2 regions of the Streptomyces sp. NPDC027185 genome follow, and region 2 is predicted to be linked to the other one. Evidence: predicted binding sites of a transcription regulator. Region 2 holds the regulator's gene; the other holds the start of a gene.
What was found. Region 2 encodes HspR, which represses chaperone genes until heat shock. Its sites were predicted from a motif close to TTGAGNNNNNNNNNCTCAA; they were not measured.
Positions count from the first base shown of each region.

Region 1 (9,954 bases), on a different contig from region 2:
CGCGGCGGCCCGTCGCGGGCCGTGTGCCGCGGCGCCGCGTCACATCCAGGGGAGCAGCGTAAGCGCACGGTGTGACTGTCGGCTACGCGCCCTTGTGCGCGAGGTGAACGACGTCGGGGACACCTCGGGCAACGGGCACCTCTTCCGTGCGAACGTGACAGAACCCGGCATTCCGGAGGGCCTGGTCGAAGGCGGGTGACGGCTGCGCCGACCAGACGGCCAGCACCCCGCCCGGCGTCAGCGCCGCACGGCAGCCCGCGAGCCCGGCGGGGGAGTAGAGCCCGTCGTTGCCGTCGGTGACGGTCCAGTCCGGGCCGTTGTCGATGTCCAGACAGAGCGCGTCGTACGCACCGGGCGCCGTGTCCTCGCGCAGATGGGCCACGAGATCGGCGTGGACGATCGCGGCGCGGGGGTCGGCGAGCGCCCGGCCGGTGAGTGCGGCGAGCGGGCCCGTGCGGTGCCAGTCGATCACCGCGGGCTCCCGCTCGATCACCTCGATCCGCCCCCAGCGCTCCTCCTCCACCGCCCTGACCAGCGAAAATCCCACACCGAGACCGCCGATCAGGACGGCCGGACGCTCCCGCTCGGGCGGCAGGGAGGCGAGCGCCGCGTCGATCAGCAGCCGTTCGGAGCGGCCGTCGGAGGTGTCCATCAGGAAGCAGCCGTTGGCGATGATCTCGAAGACCGGCGCGCCACCGGAGCCGTCCGCGCCGTCACGCCGGCGCAGCACCACCTCGCCGTACGGGCCCTCGCGGCGGTCCAGTGTGACGGGCCCCGCCGCGGGGCCGGCCGGGGACGGGAAGGTCGGGTCGCAGGGAACGGGAGTCATACGGCCATCCTGGCCAACGTCCGCGTCGCCGGTCCAACCGGCGGCGCGGACGACGCGGCACACCCCGCCCGGGTTGCGCACCGTGACGTACCTCACCCGGTGCGGACCGCCGGGGGGTGAACGGCCGGGCGCCGCCGCGCGTTGAGTACGCGGACGCCCCGGGGGCGCGGGGCGGCGGGACCGGACGGGGCGACGGGGAAGGGGAGGGGCGGTGCGATGGGGACGGACGGTGGGGCGGCGGTGCCGTCCCGGGGCGGGTGCGTGGCCGGAGCCGGGCGGGTCGTTCGGGGCGTGCGGCAGGGATTCGCCGTTCGGGCGGCCGGTTCCGGGGCACCGGCGGGCGGGCCCCGCCGGACGGAGGCGGCGGACGGGCCGCCCGGCGGCACGGCGCGGTCGCGGTGGTGGCCGGGGCGGCTGCTGCCGGGGCCCCGGGCGACGCCCTTCACCTTCTGGTACACGCTGCTGCTGGTGGCGACGTCGCTGTTCGCGGCGTACGCGGACCCGGCGCGGGTGACGGAGCTGCTGCGGGCCTCCAGCACCGACGCGGCGCATCTGGCCGCCGCGCCGCTGCGGGTGCTGGTGGCGAGCGCGCTGTGGAGCGACGGCGGGATGCTCTCCGGGTTCGCGCTCGCCTTCGTCGTGGTGCTGACCGCGCTGGAGCGGCGGGTCGGCGCCGCGCGCACCCTCGCGGTCTTCGCCGGCGGCCATGTGCTGGCCACCCTCGCCACCGAACTGCCGGTGGGTGCCGCGGTCGCCGCCGGGACGCTGCCGCCCGGTGCGGCGCACCGCCTCGACTACGGCATCAGCTACGGCGTGATGGCCTGCGCCGGAGCGCTGGCCGGACTGCTGCCGGGGCGGCTGCGGTGGCCACTGCTCACCGGCGCCGCCGGCTACGCCGCGGCCGGTCTGCTGACCTTCGCCGATCCGCTCAGCTCCTGCGGCCATCTCCTCTCCCTCGCCATCGGCGCCGCCGCCCGGCACCCGCTGCGCCGCGGACGCTCCGGCCCGCGCCCGGCCCGGCTCCACGGCGACCTCGGCCATCCGGCGCTGCGCCGGGCGCCGGGCCGCCCGGGGCCGGTCGCGGGGGCGCGCCGGCGGGGGTGAGCCCGGAGGGTGGGGCGGACGCCGACCGCCCGCGTGAGACCGCCTCACCCGGGGGCGGCCTGTTTCCGCAGGTCACCGGCGTGTGCATGCCCGTTGGTCCGCCCCGTCGCGCCGGGTCCGGGCGCCCTCAGGCGCCCGGCGGTGTCCATACGTACGGCGTGGTGGTGGTGACGGCGTGGAGGCCGAGGCGGCGGAGGATGGGGGCGCTGTCGGCGGAGGCGTCCACCTGGAGGAGGTCCACGCCGTGGGCGACGGCGAGGGTGGCGCGGGCGGCGACCAGCGCGCGGTAGAGGCCGCGGCCGCGCCAGGCGGAGAGCGTCGAGCCGGGGCCCGTCCCACCGGGCGGCGCCCGGCCGGAGCCGCGCCCGGCACCGTCCGCGCCCCGTCGAGCGGAGGGCACGGGCCGGGGCCGCTCGCGCCCCGTCCGCCGGGCCGCCCGCGAGGGCCGCCGCCCCGCCGCCGGTCCGGAGCCGCCCCGGCCCGTGCCACCGCCCCGTCCCCCTCTGATCGCTCACAGCGAACACCGGTCGGGGAACATCCGGCCGCGCAGCTGCATTGAGTGAGTACAGCTCAACTTGCCTGCCGAAGGGGAGATCATGGCTTCGTCGTCCCACACGCTCACTCTGCCCGTGCTGCCCCTCGATGACGAGGTGGTCCTGCCCGGCATGGTCGTGCCGCTGGACCTGTCGGACGCGGACGTGCGCGCCGCCGTCGAGGCCGCGCAGTCCGCCGCCGACCAGGGCAACAAACCGGAGGTGCTCCTTGTGCCCCGGGTCGACGGCACGTACGCGGCGATCGGCACGCTCGGGCGGATCGAGCAGGTCGGGCGGTTGTCCGACGGCGACCCGGGCGCGCTGATCCGCGGCCTGCGCCGGGTGCGCATCGGCTCCGGCACGACCGGGCCGGGCGCCGCCCTCTGGGTGGAGGGCACCGCCGTCGAGGAGACGGTGCCCGGCGCCGGAGGTGAGGGCGGCCGTACGCTCCCCGGCGCCGTCACCGAACTCGTCACCGAGTACAAGGCGCTGGCCACCAGCTGGCTGCGCAAGCGCGGTGCCTGGCAGGTCGTCGACCGCGTCCAGCAGATCGAGGACGTCGCAGCCCTCGCCGACAACGCCGGCTACTCGCCCTTCCTCACCACCGAGCAGAAGGTCCGGCTGCTGGAGACCACCGACCCGGTGGCCCGGCTGAAGTTCGCCACCGAGACGCTCCGCGACCACCTCGCCGAGCAGGACGTCGCCGAATCCATCGCCAAGGACGTCCAGGAGGGCGTCGACAAACAGCAGCGGGAGTTCCTGCTGCGGCGGCAGCTGGAGGCGGTCCGCAAGGAGCTGTCCGAGCTGAACGGCGACGACGGCGACGAGAGCGGCGACTTCCGTGCCCGTGTCGAGGCCGCCGCCCTCCCCGAGGACGTCCGCAAGGCCGCCCTGAAGGAGGTCGACAAGCTGGAGCGGGCCGGTGACCAGAGCCCCGAGGGCCCCTGGATCCGCAACTGGCTCGACACCGTCCTCGAACTGCCGTGGAACGAGCGGAGCGAGGACGCCTACGACATCGCCGGTGCCCGCGCCGTGCTCGACGCCGACCACGCCGGTCTGGACGACGTCAAGGAGCGCATCACCGAGTACCTCGCGGTCCGCAAGCGCCGCGCCGAACGGGCGGCCGGGGCCGCTCCGGAGGGCCCGGAGGCCGGCGGCGCCCGCCGCGCCGGGGGCGCCGTGCTGGCGCTCGTCGGCCCGCCCGGCGTCGGCAAGACCTCGCTCGGCGAGTCCGTCGCGCGGGCCATGGGCCGCTCCTTCGTCCGCGTGGCGCTCGGCGGTGTCCGGGACGAGGCGGAGATCCGCGGTCACCGGCGGACGTACGTCGGCGCGCTGCCCGGCCGGATCGTCCGGGCGATCAAGGAAGCCGGTTCGATGAACCCGGTGGTGCTGCTCGACGAGATCGACAAGGTCGGCTCCGACTACCGCGGCGACCCCGCCGCCGCCCTCCTGGAGGTCCTGGACCCGGCACAGAACCACACCTTCCGCGACCACTACCTGGAGGTCGAACTCGACCTCAGCGACGTGGTCTTCCTCGCCACCGCCAACGTCCTCGACGCCATCCCCGGCCCGCTGCTGGACCGTATGGAGCTGGTGCGGCTCGACGGCTACACCGAGGACGAGAAGATCGTCATCGCCCGGGACCACCTGCTCCCGCGCCAGCTGGAGCTGGCCGGACTCGCGCCCGGCGAGGTCACCTTCGACGACGCCGCGCTGCGCAAGCTGGCCGGGGAGTACACCCGCGAGGCGGGCGTACGGAACCTGGAGCGCGCGGTAGCCAGGCTGCTGCGCAAGGTGGCCGCCGGGCACGAACTGGGCGAGCGGGAGCTGCCGTTCACCGTCACCGCCGAGGAGCTGCGCCCGCTGATCGGGCGGCCGCACCACACCCCGGAGGCGGCGCAGGATCCGGCCGTGCGGCGCACCGCCGTGCCCGGGGTGGTCACCGGCCTCGCGGTCACCGGCGCCGGCGGCGACGTGCTGTACGTCGAGGCGTCGCTCGCCGACCCCGAGACCGGCGCCTCGGGGCTGACGCTCACCGGGCAGCTCGGCGACGTGATGAAGGAATCGGCGCACATCGCGCTGTCGTTCCTGCGCTCGCGCGGCGCGGAGCTGGAGCTGCCGGTCGGCGACCTCAAGGAGCGCGGCGTCCACCTGCACGTGCCCGCCGGAGCCGTCCCGAAGGACGGGCCGAGCGCGGGCGTGACGATGACGACCGCGCTGGCCTCGCTGCTGTCGGGCCGTCAGGTGCGGCCGGACGTGGCGATGACCGGTGAGGTGTCGTTGACCGGGCGGGTGCTGCCGGTCGGCGGGATCAAGCAGAAGCTGCTCGCCGCGCACCGCGCGGGCATCACGACAGTGATCATCCCGCAGCGCAACGAACCGGACCTGGACGAGGTCCCTGAGGAGGTCCTGACCGCCCTCGACGTGCGGCCGGTCGCCGATGTGCGCACCGTGCTGGAGCTGGCGCTGACCGACGCCGCCGTGCCGGTCCGCGACGTGGCCGCAGTGGACGGGGCGGTGCCCGCCGCGGCGTGAGGGACGCGGCGGTCACCGCACCGGGGCCCCTCCCGCACCGCGCGGGAGGGGCCCGTTCGTGCGGGGCGGCTCAGCCGTTGGCGAGCGCCTGGAGCCGGTCGTAGGCGCCGTTGAAGGAGTTGTGGTCCCCCACGGTCGGGCCGGTCGAGGTGTACTGCCAGATGGTGTGGAAGCCCCAGCCGGCCGGGAGTTCGCCGACCGAGGAGCCGTAGCGCGGCACCCACAGCGGGTTGACGGAGCCGAAGCCCGCGTAGTTGCCGGTGCACTGCTTCCACCAGCTGGTGGAGGTGTAGATGACGGCGTCCCGTCCGGTGCGCGACTTGTACGTCGCGAACCAGTCCTTCATCCAGTTGACGAGTCCGGTGGCGCTCATGCCGTAGCAGGTGGAGCCGTACGGGTTGTACTCCATGTCCAGGGCGCCCGGCAGGGTCTTGCCGTCCTTGGACCAGCCGCCGCCGTGGTCGACGAAGTAGTTGGCCTGGGCGGCGCCGCTGGAGGTGTTCGGCGTGGCGAAGTGGTACGCGCCACGGATCATGCCGATGTTGTACGAGCCGTTGTACTGCTGCGCGAAGTACTCGTTGACGTAGCTGGTGGACTCCGTCGCCTTGACGTACGCGAACTTCACGCCGCTGTTCCACAGCGTCTGCCAGCTGACGTTGCCCTGATGGCCGCTGACGTCGACACCCTCGACCCCGGCGAGCAGCCCGGTCGCCGGGCGGCCGGTGCCGGTGCCCTCGTGTGCGGCGATCTGTGAGCCGGCCCAGTCCTGGCCGGGGTGGGACGGTTCGGGCGCGTCGCCGGCGGGCGTCGCGGCGGTCGCGCTGCCGCCGGACAGGCCCAGCAGCAGCGCGAGGGCCGTGAGCAGGGCGCCGGCCACGGCGGCCAGGGAGCGGGTGCGGTGCGGGGAGCCCGACCTGTGCACGAGCATGCGTGTCTCCGGTTTTCGTGTGGTGACCTGAGGGGGGACGGAGCCACGGCGTGCCGGGCTCCGGGTGTTCGCGCGCCGCCGGGTACGGCGACCGCGTGGTGCGTGATGGTGCGCGGTACGTGGTGCCGAGGTGCGAGGTGCGCGAACGCGCCGTACGGAAGTGCGGAGGTGCGGAAAGTGCCGACGTGCGCGGTGCGGTGGTGCGTGGTGCGCGCGGGCGCCGTCGGTGCGTGCGCGCCGCGTGGACCGGCCCTGACCACATCTGACTTGGTGTGGTCATGCCAGAAATGACGATACGCGCGTAGACCGCGGCGATAAAAGGGGGGCACGGGGCTGCCGTTGGTCTAATCCTGCGAAATACTGGCGGAGCTGCGGCTTCGGCCGCGACGAGCGGAAACTTTTCACGAACGGAAACGCCGGAAAGGGTGCTGACGTGCGCGACACCGGAGCCGACGGAGCGGCGGAGCAGGGCGACGCGGCAGGTGTGGACCAGGTATTCCTCGCCCTGGAGCGCGAGTTGGCGGTCTTCCTGCGCCGGGCCCGCGCGTCCTCCGGCGAACTGGCCCGCGAGGTCCACCCCGATCTGGAGCCCGCCGCGTACGGCCTGCTGGTGCGGCTCGACGACGCCGGGGCGCAGCGCGCCACCGACCTCGCCGGGTACTTCGGCGTCGGCAAGGCGACCATGAGCCGTCAGCTGCACGCCCTCGAAGGGCTCGGACTGGTCGCCCGGGAGCCGGATCCGGCCGACGGCCGCGCCGTCCTCGTCCGCCTGACCGACGAGGGGCGCGAGCGCTACAGCCGCGTCCGCCTCGCCCGCCGCGCCCGCTACGCCCGCCGCCTCGCCGCCTGGGACCGCAGCGAGATCGCCGAACTGAGCCGCCTGCTGCACCGCCTCAACGCGGAACAGGAGGGCGAGGAGGCGCCGTAGGGCGCGGACGCCGGGGCGCGCGCCGACCGCCCCGCCGTCCCCGCGGGCGCGCCCCTCACGGCTCCACGTACACCACCGCCGCGTCGTCGTGGCGCTTGCCGCGCGGGTACGCGGCGCCCTGCGGGTCCGCCTCCTCCGCCGCGCGGACCGCGTCGATCAGCGCCTGCGGACCGCGCTCCGCCACCAGCGCCGCGCACTCCCGCCAGGAGCCCTCGCCGAACACCTCGACCCAGCGCCCCGCGCCGTCGCTGAGCGCGGTGAGCGCCCGCACCTCCTCGCGCGGCGTCCGGCCGGTCAGCGCGCGGGCGGCCACCGACGGATCGGCCGCCGCCGTGAAGAACCCGCCCTCGGCGTTGCGCAGCGCCTCGACCGAGCGCACGTACGCGCGCACCGCCGCCTCCCGCCCGGCCGCCCCGGGGGGCATCGCCCGCAGCGCCTCGCGCTCGGCGCGGACGTGCGGCGGCAGGTCGGCGAGCCGGGTGTCGCGGACCGCCGTCACGGCACCGTCCGCACCCTCCAACAGCAGGACCGAGTCGGAGAGTACGAGGTGCTCGACGCTCTCCTCGGACCACCGCACGGCGACCACTGTGGCCTGCGGAGTACGGGGGTGAGAAAGGTCACACGTCGAGCGGTGAATGGCGGCCGTACGGGAGATGGCCTCCGCGAGCACCTCAGGGAGCGTCATGTCCCGGTGCGAACCCGACAGTTCGAGCATCGCGCCCCCGAGCCGCGCGGTGAACCACGCCACCGGATGCCCGCAGCCGTAACCGCCCTCGGGCGGCGTCACCCCGTCCAGCAGGACGAGAGTCCCTCCCCGGCCGGACGCGGGAAGGGCCACGGACGCGTAGTCCTCGTTCGGGTGTTGGGGATCGCCGGGGGCGACGGCGAGTTCGATGCGCATGGCGGGCAGTCTGCCGGAGGGGCGCCGGGCGGCGGCGGTGGCGGCGCGGCGCGGGCGGAGGAACGGCGGTGCGCCGCCCGTCCGTACGCGGCGGGGCGCCCCGTGCGGGGGCGCGCGGTGCGGGCGCGCATCTTTGCAGGCGCCGACCGGTTCTCCAAACGGGTCGCCAGGTTGCGCATGGTTGCACCGGGAATCGGCCCCGCGCGGAAGTTGATGGTCAACTTCCGATTGTTGTTCACTCATTCGCGTGGCCGGGCAGGTGTTGCCGAGCCACTGCGCGGAGCCGGTGGAAAGGTCGTTTCCCGGATCATGGGGGCGGGCCGGGACATTCGTCGCGCCGCGCAAAGCCGGGCTGTTTCCCTTCGCGGAAGTGTGCACTGCTGCGGTTTCGCGCAGGTTCGCCCCGCGAGCGGAAACCGAGCCGGACCCGCGCGCCACACGGCGTGGGCAGGCGAGAAACAGGAATGCGAGCAGCGGTGCGGAAGAAGCGGCTTCGGGGCAGCGCAGGGAAGCCGGGTACACCGGCCCGACCGGTCCCGGTACCGGACACGGGCACGGGCCCCGGCGCGGACGCGGCGGCCGGTGGTGACCGGACGGGCAGGCGTCCCGCGCGCGTGCGCAACCGTCTGATGGGCGCGGTGGCGGTGGTCGCGGTCGCCGTGGCCGGCGCCGGCGCCCCCGGCATCAGCGCCGCGGTGGACGACACCCACACCAGCCAGCGCCTGGTGGACCTCGCCCAACTCGACGCACGGGCCATCGCGCTCTCCCACTCCCTCGCCGACGAACGCGACGTCATGACGTCGTACGTCGCCACCGGACGCGGCGGGAACACCGCCGCCGGGTACGCGTCGCTGCGCGCCCGCGTCGACCGGCAGCTGCGCGATCTGCGCGCCGCGGCGCAGGGCGCGGCCGGTGAGACCGCCGTCTACACCACCGCCGAGAAGCAGCTCGCCACGCTGGCGCAGACCCGCCAGGAGGCCCTGGCCGGACCGACCACCGCGGACGCCACCTACGAGGCGTACACCCGCACCCTCCAGGCGCTCGGCGCCATCGCCGACGACATCGCCCGCTCCCTGCCCGGACGCGCGGACGCCGACGACGCCGGCACCCGCGCGCTGCCCGCGCTGGGCCGCGCCGTCGAACAGGCCGCCGGGACCCGCGCACTGCTGCTCGCGGCGCTGCGGGCGGGCGGCGAACAGCCCCGCCTGACCGCCGCCGCCCAACTCGCCCACCTGCGCGAACAGGGCGCCCTCGCGGACTTCACCCAGCTCGCCGGGGAAGCCGCCCAGGACCGCTACGACGCCACCGTCAACGGCGCCGACGTCACCACCGCCGAGCGGTACCTCACCCGCCTCACCGACCAGCCGCGTCTGGACGCCGCCGACACGGCGCTCAGCCGCTCGCGGGTGCAGGCCAGCCTCACCGCCCGTACGGATCTGATGCGCGGCGTCGAGTCGGCCCTGGCCACCCAGGAGATCCAGCGCCTGTCCGCCCTGCGCGACGACGACGTCACCGCGCTGGAGATCGAGATCGCGCTGGTCGGCATCTGTCTGCTGCTCGCGCTCGGCGTCTCGGTCTCCGCCGCCCGCTCCATGACCCGTCCGCTGGCCGCGCTCCGGCTCGGCGCCAGGCGGGTCGCCGCCGACCCGGCGCACGAGGAGCCGATCGCCTTCAAGGGCCGCAACGACGAGTTCGCCGCCGCGGTCCGCTCCGTCAACGCCCTGCACGCGCAGGTCGCCGAGGTCGCCCGGCGCACCGCCGAGCTGGAGGGCGAGCGCGGCCGGCTGATCACCGCCCGGCAGCGCCTCGCCGACGAGCGCGAGGTCCTCGACGGCGAACGGGCGGCGCTCAAGACCGAGGTCGCGGAGTTGACCGAGCGGCTGGCGACGCTGCGCACCGGGGTGCACGGCCGGTACGTCAACCTCGCGCTGCGCACCATCAGCCTGGTCGAGCGGCAGCTCCACGTCATCGAGTCGATGGAGGAGCAGGAGCAGGACCCCGAGGCCCTGCAGACCCTCTTCAAGCTCGACCACTTCGCCGCGCAGATGCGCCGCTACAGCGAGAACCTGCTGGTCCTGGCCGACACCGAGCACGGCACCAGCAACGCCGGCCCGGTGCCGCTGCTGGACGTGCTGCGCGCCTCGGTCAGCGAGATCGAGCGGTACGACCGGGTGGTCATCCAGGCGCTGCCGCCGC
Region 1 covers NZ_JBVHRF010000002.1:420,748-430,701, reverse strand. Annotated here, with positions in the region: gene ACZ4M8_RS07065 (spermidine synthase family protein) at 83-829, opposite strand; gene ACZ4M8_RS07060 (rhomboid-like protein) at 1,121-1,933, shown strand; partial or broken gene ACZ4M8_RS07055 (GNAT family N-acetyltransferase) at 2,061-2,258, opposite strand; gene lon (endopeptidase La) at 2,530-5,001, shown strand; gene ACZ4M8_RS07045 (lysozyme) at 5,072-5,929, opposite strand; gene ACZ4M8_RS07040 (MarR family winged helix-turn-helix transcriptional regulator) at 6,363-6,857, shown strand; gene ACZ4M8_RS07035 (hypothetical protein) at 6,913-7,758, opposite strand; gene ACZ4M8_RS07030 (sensor histidine kinase) at 8,373-9,954, shown strand, end outside.
Region 1: lon (endopeptidase La) is a predicted target of HspR. The motif match lies at 2,489-2,507, and genes of this name have one in related genera.

Region 2 (9,954 bases):
GCTCGGGATGTTCGAGCTGACGGGTCTGCCGCCGGCCCCGCGTGGTGTCCCGCAGATCGAGGTCTCCTTCGACATCGACGCCAACGGCATCATGCACGTGACCGCCAAGGACCTGGGCACGGGCAAGGAGCAGAAGATGACCGTCACCGGCGGCTCCTCGCTGCCGAAGGACGAGGTCGACCGCATGCGCCAGGAGGCGGAGCAGTACGCGGACGAGGACGCGAAGCGCCGCGAGGCCGCCGAGTCCCGTAACCAGGGCGAGCAGCTCGTCTACCAGACGGAGAAGTTCCTCAAGGACAACGAGGAGAAGGTCCCCGCCGAGGTGAAGACCGAGGTCGAGACCGCCGTCGGCGAGCTGAAGGAGAAGCTCAAGGGCGAGGACTCCGCCGAGATCCGTACCGCCACCGAGAAGGTCGCCGCCGTCTCGCAGAAGCTGGGCCAGGCCATGTACGCCGACGCCCAGGCCGCGGGCGCGGACGCCGGTGCCGCGGGCGCCGCGGGTGCCGGTGCGGGCGAGGCCAAGGCCGAGGACGACGTCGTGGACGCCGAGATCGTCGACGACGAGAAGCCCAAGAAGGACGGTGCGGCGTGACGGAGGAGACCCCGGGCTTCGAGGAGAAGCCCGACGTCTCCGGCGCCGAGTCCGCAGGCAACGCTGACGACGCGGCGCGAGCCGAGTCCGCCGACAAGGCGGGCTCGGCCCCGGCCGGGGACGACAAGCAGGGCGCGCAGGACATCGCGCTCACCGCGCAGCTGGACCAGGTGCGTTCGGCGCTCACCGAGCGCACGGCGGACCTCCAGCGGCTCCAAGCCGAGTACCAGAACTACCGGCGCCGGGTGGAGCGGGACCGCGTCGCGGTCAAGGAGATCGCCGCGGCGAACCTCCTGTCCGAGCTGCTCCCGGTCCTCGACGACGTGGGCCGCGCCCGCGAGCACGGCGAGCTGGTCGGCGGTTTCAAGTCGGTGGCCGAATCGCTGGAGACCGTCGTCGCCAAGCTGGGCCTGATGCAGTTCGGCAAGGAGGGCGAGCCCTTCGACCCGACGATCCACGAAGCCCTGATGCACTCGTACGCACCGGACGTCACGGAGACCACGTGCGTGGCCATCCTGCAGCCCGGGTATCGCATCGGTGAGCGGACGATCCGCCCCGCGCGGGTCGCCGTCGCCGAGCCGCAGCCCGGCGCCCAGGGCGGCAAGTCCGCCTCCGAGGACGGTGCCAAGGCTTCGGACGAGGAGAACGGTGGCCCGGACGAGGGCTGACGTGCGGACGGCAGCGAAGAAGATGCGGAAGGAGGGACGTCGGGGATGAGCACGAAGGACTTCGTCGAGAAGGACTACTACAAGGTCCTCGGCGTCCCGAAGGACGCCACCGACGCCGAGATCAAGAAGGCGTACCGCAAGCTGGCCCGGGAGAACCACCCGGACGCCAACACCGGTGACTCCGGCGCCGAGGCGCGCTTCAAGGAGATCTCCGAGGCCAACGACGTACTCGGCGACCCCAAGCGGCGCAAGGAGTACGACGAGGCGCGGGCGCTCTTCGGCAACGGCGGCTTCCGGCCCGGTCCCGGCGGGGGCGGCGGCAGCTTCAACTTCGACCTCGGCGACCTCTTCGGAGGTGCGCAGGGGCAGGGGAGCGCCGGCGGCTTCGGCGGTGGCCTCGGGGACGTCTTCGGCGGCCTGTTCAACCGCGGCGGCGGTGCGGGGGCCCGCACCCAGCCGCGGCGCGGGCAGGACATCGAGTCCGAGGTGACGCTCAGCTTCACCGAGGCGGTGGACGGGGCCACGGTCCCGCTGCGGATGTCCAGCAAGGAGCCGTGCAAGGCGTGCTCGGGCACCGGCGACAAGAACGGCACCCCGCGGGTCTGCCCGACCTGTGTGGGCACCGGTCAGGTCAGCCGGGGCGCGGGCGGCGGCTTCTCGCTCACCGATCCGTGCGCCGACTGCAAGGGCCGCGGCCTGATCGCGGAGAACCCCTGCGAGGTCTGCAAGGGCAGCGGCCGGGCCACCAGCGCCCGGACGATGCAGGTCCGCATCCCGGCGGGCGTCTCGGACGGGCAGCGCATCCGGCTGCGCGGCAAGGGCACGCCCGGCGAGCACGGCGGTCCGGCCGGTGACCTCTACGTCGTGGTGCACGTCCAGCCGCACCCCGTCTTCGGCCGCAAGGGCGACAACCTCACCGTCACGGTGCCCGTCACCTTCCCGGAGGCGGCGCTCGGCGGCGAGGTGCGGGTGCCGACGCTGGGCGGCCCGCCCGTCACGCTCAAGATCGCACCGGGCACCCCCAACGGCCGCACCATGCGGGCCCGGGGCAAGGGCTCGGTGCGCAAGGACGGCACCCGGGGTGACCTGCTGGTCACCGTCGAGGTGATCGTTCCCAAGGATCTCGGCGACAAGGCGAAGGAGTCGCTGGAGTCCTACCGCGAGGCGACCGCGGATCAGGATCCGCGGGCGGAGCTTTTCCAGGCCGCGAAGGGAGCATGAGATGGACAGCCGGGGTCACCGTCGGAATCCGTATGAACTGACCGAAGATTCACCGGTGTACGTCATCTCCGTCGCGGCCCAGCTCTCCGGCCTGCATCCGCAGACCCTGCGCCAGTACGACCGGCTCGGACTGGTCTCGCCCGACCGCACGGCCGGGCGGGGCCGCCGGTACTCCGCCCGGGACATCGAACTGCTCCGCACGGTGCAGCAGCTGTCCCAGGACGAGGGCATCAACCTCGCCGGTATCAAGCGCATCATCGAGCTGGAGAACCAGGTCGCGGCGCTCCAGCAGCGCGTCGCCGAACTCCAGGGCGCCCTGGAGGGCGCCGCCAGCGCGATGCAGCAGCGGGAGGCCGCGGTCCACGCGTCCTACCGCCGCGACCTGGTCCCGTACCAGGATGTGCAGCAGACCAGCGCGCTGGTGGTGTGGCGCCCCAAGCGGGGCGAGTGACCACCACCGAGGAGCGCCGAGGTGAGCGGAGAGGGCCGGGGCGACCTGGCCCTTTCGCATGTCCGGGACCGGACCGGGCCGGGCCGGGGCGCGCGGGGCTGTGGTGCGAGGCGCCGTTTCTGCTCGGCCGCTCGGCCCGTCGGTCCCGGCCGTGCGCCGGCTGCCCGGTCAGCCGGCCGTCCGGTGGCTGCCCGGCGCCCCGGTGGCCGTCCGTTCAGTGTCCGCTGTAGCCCGCCGTCGGCATCGAGAGGCGGCGGTGGACGTCCGAGGTCATCGCGAGGTCGTAGACCGGTTCGTCGAGGTCGGCGGTGGCCAGGCGGATGCCGGCGGTGGCGCAGCGGGCGGTGAACGCGTCGGCGTCGTCCACGGCGTGTTCCAGTGCGCGGCGGTGCGGCGTGACGAAGACATCGACCAGTCCGCGTTCCGCGTCGCGCCAGAGGGTGGGGTGCCCGGCGGGCAGCCGGTGCAGGCTCAGCCGGACGGTGAGGTCGTAGCCGCGGGCCGCCGCCCACCGTTCGCACATGGCGTGCTGGCCGCGGTCGTCGACGAGGAACGGCTCGTCGCCCAGTTCGGACAGCGGCATCAGAGCGGCGAGGGCGGTGGCGCGGACCGGGTTCATCGTGCCCTCCGGGCGGGGTCGGTGTGCGGGCGAGAATACCGGCGCACGGAGGCCGTCGTAACAGCCCGTCACCTGCCGGGTGCCCGGGGTCCGGGCCGGTCGGCGGCCCGTTCCGGACCGGTGGGCCTGCCGCGTTCCGGGTGGGCCGGGGGTGGCCGTGCTGCCTGGTCCCGTCGGCTCAGGCCCGGCCGAGTGCCCGGGTCACGGCGATCTCGATCACCACGCGCTCCGGGTTGGGGGTCGGCGTCCGGCCGTACCGCTCGGCGTACCGCCGCTCGGCGTCCGCGACCGCCGTCGCGCTGTCCCGGACCCGGGCGGTGCCTTCCAGCGTCGCCCAGCGCCGCCCCGCGAACTGGCAGACCGCGGCCCGTGCGCCATCGGTCCCGGCGGCCCGGACGTTCCGCGCCTTGGTGCTGCCGCCGCGCGTGATGATCCGCGCGATCCGCTGCTCCGCGTCGTACGTCACCCCGACCGGCACGACGTGCGGGGAGCCGTCGGCCCGCGGCGTGGTCAGCGTCGCAACGACGCGCTCGCTCCAGAAGGCGAGGTAGGCGGGGCTGAGGTCGGCGAGATCGTGGGCCATGGGGGAAGCGTAGCGAGGGGGTCGGGGGCGCCTGTTTCCCCGTAGGGCGGGAGGTGTCCGCAGGCGTCCCGACGGGCGGGCCGCTGCCCGTACGGCGGTGGGTTCCTGCTCGCGTACGGCGAGGGGCCGGGCCCCGTGCGGGCGGCCCGGCTCCTCGGGGTGCCTGCCTCAGAGGAAGTCGCCGGTCTCCAGAGTGAAGGAGAACGGCGCGGGCAGCGGCAGCGGTTTGCCGAAGGGGATCGAGTGGGACTCGCGGTAGTCGTCCCCCTCGGGGTCGCTGAACAGCGTGACCGTGGAGGTCTCGCGGTCGACGAGGAGGTAGAGGGGGAGGGCGGCGCGGGCGTAGCAGTGGCGTTTGGCGATGCGGTCCCGCTCGGCGTTGCTGCTGGTCACCTCCACCACCAGCGCGACGCCGTCGGGCGGCATCCACGGGGGAGCGCCCCGGAAGAGACGTAGGGCCCAGGGGGCCATCGTGGCGTCCGGGATGACTCGGTTCGTGAGGCCGGGATCGGCACCGGGAAGGACGAGACCCTTTCCGCCCGAGATCTGCATGCGGGTCGCGGACGCCGCTTTCACCTGGTCGTTGATGAGGTCCAGGTAGTCCTCGTGATCCCCGTCGGTCGGCGGTGACACAACAATTTGCCCCTCGATCAACTCGGCGCGGAACCCGCGGGGGGTTTCCATGCCGAGGAAGTCGTTCAGGAGGTTCTGTCGGTCGGTCGCCGTCGGCTCATATGCCATAGCTGTCATGCTGCACCTCCATTGCGGTCGAGGCCAGTGTCGGCGCCGGGCATGGGGTGCCATTGGCATATGCGGACGGTTCACCCGTAGGTGTGGCAAGGCGCGGGCCGGGGAACCCGGGCGCCGTGGCCGACGCGAGGGTCCCGTCCGGCCCGCCGCGGAGGCTTCGGCCGGGCCCGCCCTTTCCCGCGTTCTTGAGTCGATCCCGCTCAACTTCCGCCTTGAGTGAAGTATACTCAACTTACTGGACGCCAACCAGGGCATGTACCGGACGCGTCATACGCCCCGTACGCGCCCGCCGCCGGGCGGACCGGCAGTACAGGACGAGAACGCCGAGCACGAGGAGGACCCCGCGACCGTGGACGCCGAGCTGACCAACAAGAGCCGGGAGGCGCTGAGCGCCGCCAACGAGCGGGCGATCACCGCCGGGCACGCGGACATGACATCCGCCCATCTGCTGCTCGCGCTGCTGGCCGGACCCGCCGACAGCAACGCCAACATCATCGATCTGCTGGCCGCCGTCGGCGCGGACGCCGCGGTGCTGCGCGGCGGCGCCGAGCGGCGCCTGGCCGCGCTGCCCAGCGTGCAGGGCTCGACGGTCGCGCCGCCGCAGCCCGACCGTGAGCTGCTGGCCGTCCTCACCGACGCCGCCCGCCGCGCCAAGGAGCTGGGCGACGCCTACGTCTCCACCGAGCACCTGCTCATCGGCATCGCGGCCAAGGGTGGCGCCACCGGCACCCTCCTCGACGAACAGGGCGCGTCCGCGAAGAAGCTGCTCGCCGCGTTCGAGGCGTCCCGGGGGGACCGCCGGGTCACCAACGCCGACCCGGAGGGCACGTACAAGGCGCTGGAGAAGTTCGGTACGGACTTCACGGCGGCGGCGCGCGAGGGCAAGCTCGACCCGGTCATCGGGCGGGACCACGAGATCCGCCGGGTGGTGCAGGTCCTCTCCCGCCGGACGAAGAACAACCCGGTGCTGATCGGCGAGCCCGGCGTCGGCAAGACCGCCGTCGTCGAGGGGCTGGCCCAGCGCATCGTCAAGGGCGACGTCCCCGAGTCGCTGCGGAACAAGCGGCTGGTCGCACTGGACCTCGGCGCGATGGTCGCGGGCGCGAAGTACCGCGGTGAGTTCGAGGAGCGGCTGAAGACCGTCCTCGCGGAGATCAAGGCCAGCGACGGCCAGATCATCACCTTCATCGACGAACTGCACACCGTCGTCGGCGCGGGCGCCGGCGGCGACTCCGCGATGGACGCCGGCAACATGCTCAAGCCGATGCTGGCCCGCGGTGAGCTGCGGATGGTCGGCGCGACCACGCTCGACGAGTACCGCGAGCGGATCGAGAAGGACCCGGCGCTGGAGCGCCGCTTCCAGCAGGTGCTGGTCGCCGAGCCGACCGTCGAGGACACCGTCGCGATCCTGCGCGGGCTCAAGGGACGCTACGAGGCGCACCACAAGGTCGCCATCGCCGACTCCGCGCTGGTCGCCGCCGCCACCCTCTCCGACCGCTACATCACCTCCCGCTTCCTGCCGGACAAGGCCATCGACCTCGTGGACGAGGCCGCGTCCCGGCTGCGGATGGAGATCGACTCCTCGCCCGTCGAGATCGACGAGCTCCAGCGGTCCGTGGACCGGCTGAAGATGGAGGAGCTGGCGCTGCGGAACGAGACCGACGCCGGCTCCGTCGCCCGGCTGGCCAAGCTCCGCCGCGACCTCGCCGACAAGGAGGAGGAGCTGCGCGGACTGACCGCCCGCTGGGAGAAGGAGAAGCAGGGCCTCAACCGCGTCGGTGAGCTGAAGGAACGCCTCGACGACCTGCGCGGACAGGCCGAGCGGGCGCAGCGCGACGGCGACTTCGACACCGCCTCCAAGCTGCTCTACGGCGAGATCCCCGGCCTGGAGCAGGAGCTGGAGGCGGCCGCGGCGGCCGAGGCGGAGCAGGAGGCGTCCGCCGAGTCGATGGTGAAGGAGGAGGTCGGGCCGGACGACATCGCCGACGTCGTCGGGTCCTGGACCGGCATCCCCGCCGGCCGCCTCCTGGAGGGCGAGACGCAGAAGCTGCTGCGCATGGAGGACGAGCTGGGCAAGCGGCTCATCGGCCAGGGCGAGGCGGTGCGCGCCGTCTCCGACGCGGTGCGCCGCACCCGCGCCGGCATCGCCGACCCGGACCGGCCCACCGGCTCGTTCCTCTTCCTCGGCCCCACCGGCGTCGGCAAGACCGAGCTGGCGAAGGCGCTCGCCGACTTCCTCTTCGACGACGAGCGGGCCATGGTCCGCATCGACATGTCGGAGTACGGCGAGAAGCACTCCGTCGCCCGTCTCGTCGGCGCGCCTCCCGGCTACGTCGGCTACGAGGAGGGCGGTCAGCTGACCGAGGCGGTCCGCCGCCGCCCGTACTCCGTGGTGCTGCTGGACGAGGTGGAGAAGGCCCACCACGAGGTCTTCGACGTCCTGCTTCAGGTCCTCGACGACGGGCGGCTCACCGACGGCCAGGGCCGTACCGTCGATTTCCGGAACACCATCCTCATCCTCACCTCCAACCTCGGCTCGAACTTCCTGATGGACCCGCTGCTCAAGGAGGAGCAGAAGAAGGAGAAGGTGCTGGAGAGTGTCCGGGCGTCGTTCCGGCCGGAGTTCCTCAACCGCCTCGACGACCTCGTGGTCTTCCACCCGCTCGGCACCGACCAGCTCCAGCGGATCGCCCGCATCCAGATCGACCACCTGCAAAAGCGCCTCGCCGACCGCCGCCTCACCCTCGACGTCACCGACGCGGCCCTGACCTGGCTCGCCTGGCTCGGCCAGGAGCCGGTCGCGGACGCCCCGGCGCCGGACCTCTCGTACGGTGCCCGGCCGCTGCGCCGCCTGGTGCAGACCGCCATCGGCGATCAGCTGGCGCGCGCCATCCTCGCGGGCGACGTGCTGGACGGCGACACCGTCACCGTCGACGTCGACGGCGACCACCTCGCCGTGACGTCCGTCCCCGCCGCCCGGGACTGACGCGCCGTGCCCCGCCCCGCCGGGGGTTGCCAGGACGGGGCGGGCATGGTGGAGGATGACGCAGACCATACGAAGGGAATTCCACGGTGAGCATCGACCCGTCCTCGATTCCGAATTTCGGGGGCCAGCCCGAACCGCAGCCGACCGGGCCTGAGGGTCCCGTCGTGCCCGACCAGGATCTGGTCAAGCAGCTCCTCGACCAGATGGAGCTGAAGTACGTCGTCGACGAGGAAGGTGACCTCGCCGCCCCGTGGGAGCAGTTCCGCACGTACTTCATGTTCCGCGGCGAGGAGGAGCAGCAGATCTTCTCCGTCCGCACCTTCTACGACCGCCCGCACGGCCTGGAGGACAAGGCCAAGCTGCTGGAGGCGATCGACGACTGGAACCGCCGCACCCTGTGGCCCAAGGCGTACACCCACACCCACGACGACGGCACCGTCCGGCTGATCGGTGAGGCGTCGATGCTGGTCGGCACCGGTGTCGCGCTCGAACACTTCGTGTCGAGCACCGTCAGCTGGGTCCGCGCCTCCATCGAGTTCGACAAGTGGGTCATCGAGCAGCTCGGTCTGGAGTCCGAGATCGACGACTCCGGCGACGACAAGCCGGACGACGAGGGCTGACCCGCCCCCGACGCCTGCCGCGGGCCCCCGGAACGCCTCCGTTCCGGGGGCCCGCGGCATGTCCGGCAGGCGGTGAACACCCGCTTTTCCCCGCATATGGAAGCCGGTGCCCGTTCCGCAACGTACCGGCGCACCATGGCGGGAACCGGATCTCCAACTCGCCGGTAGGCCCCGGATACACTCCCCTGCCATGCGTGAACGGACAGTGGATACCAGGTGGCGAATACGGGCGCCGCGGCAGGACCGGAGCAGATCGGGCGGCGCCGACGGTGACCCGCACAGCCGTGATGTCCGCCGCTGATGGCGGCCCGCGGCAAAGCGACCGGTAACGGCGCGGCCCGCCACAAACAGGCGAGGGACCCCCGGGCCCACTGGCTCCTCCTCGCCCTGACCCTGCCCGTCCTCTTCGGGGCCCTGCTCTTCCAGGGCTGGACCGAGAACGAGGTGGACGGCTCCAAGACCAAACAGGACTGCACCCGCCCGGTGCCCGCCGCCGCGGCGGACGCCGGCCCCGTCCTCACCGTCAACGGCGACACGGCGCGCTCCACCTCGATGCCCGCCGGCACCGTCGCCCTCACCTACGACGGCGGCCCGGACCCGTACTGGACGCCGAAACTGCTCGACCTGCTGAAGAAGCACCACGCGCACGCCACCTTCTTCCTCGAAGGGGCGGACGCCGCGCAGTACCCCGACCTCGTCCGGCGGATCCGGGCCGAGGGCCACGAGATCGGCTCCCACTCCTACACCGGCGCCGACCTCGGCAACGCCTCCGGGGTGCGCCGCGCCCTGGAGTTCCGGCTCACCCAGGGCGCGTTCGCCGGGGCGGCCGGATTCCGCACGACACTGCTGCGGATGCCGATGACCACCACGGTCGCCACCCTGTGCGGTCGCGAATGGCAGGCGGCGCAGCGCGCCTCCGCCCACGGCTACACACTGGTCGCGGCGGACCGCTCCAGCCGCAAGCCCGCCCAGGGGCTGGTGCGGCAGTTCAGCCTGACCTCGCTCGCCTACCGCGAGACCCAGCAGCTGCTCGCCGACCCGGGCGCCCGCCGCTTCACCACCGTCTCGGCGGGCACCGGCGCCACCGAACCCGCCATGACCGAGGTGGCCGCCCCGCAGCGCTGGCTGGGCACCGCGCTGATCTGGTTCCAGCAGCTGGGCCGCGGCTCCGTCTCCGCCCTGACCTGGGTGCTGACGATCGCCGCCGCCCTCGGCCTGTTCCGGCTGGTGACGCTGGTGCTCTTCGCCCGCGCACACGTCAGACGGCTGGAGCGGGAACGGCCCGGCGCGCCCCGGCTGCGGCAGATCACCGACCCGGTGACCGTCCTCGTCCCGGCGTACAACGAGGAGGCGGGCATCGGCACCACCCTCCGCTCCCTCCTCGCCTCCACCCACGAGCGGCTCCAGATCCTCGTCATCGACGACGGCTCCACCGACCGCACCGTGGAGATCGCGGAGGGGTAC
Region 2 covers NZ_JBVHRF010000010.1:104,704-114,657, forward strand. Annotated here, with positions in the region: gene dnaK (molecular chaperone DnaK) at 1-592, shown strand, start outside; gene grpE (nucleotide exchange factor GrpE) at 589-1,260, shown strand; gene dnaJ (molecular chaperone DnaJ) at 1,306-2,481, shown strand; gene ACZ4M8_RS27865 (heat shock protein transcriptional repressor HspR) at 2,483-2,932, shown strand; gene ACZ4M8_RS27870 (hypothetical protein) at 3,147-3,551, opposite strand; gene ACZ4M8_RS27875 (TIGR03618 family F420-dependent PPOX class oxidoreductase) at 3,730-4,134, opposite strand; gene ACZ4M8_RS27880 (Uma2 family endonuclease) at 4,303-4,884, opposite strand; gene clpB (ATP-dependent chaperone ClpB) at 5,234-7,870, shown strand; gene ACZ4M8_RS27890 (YbjN domain-containing protein) at 7,957-8,490, shown strand; gene ACZ4M8_RS27895 (bifunctional polysaccharide deacetylase/glycosyltransferase family 2 protein) at 8,791-9,954, shown strand, end outside.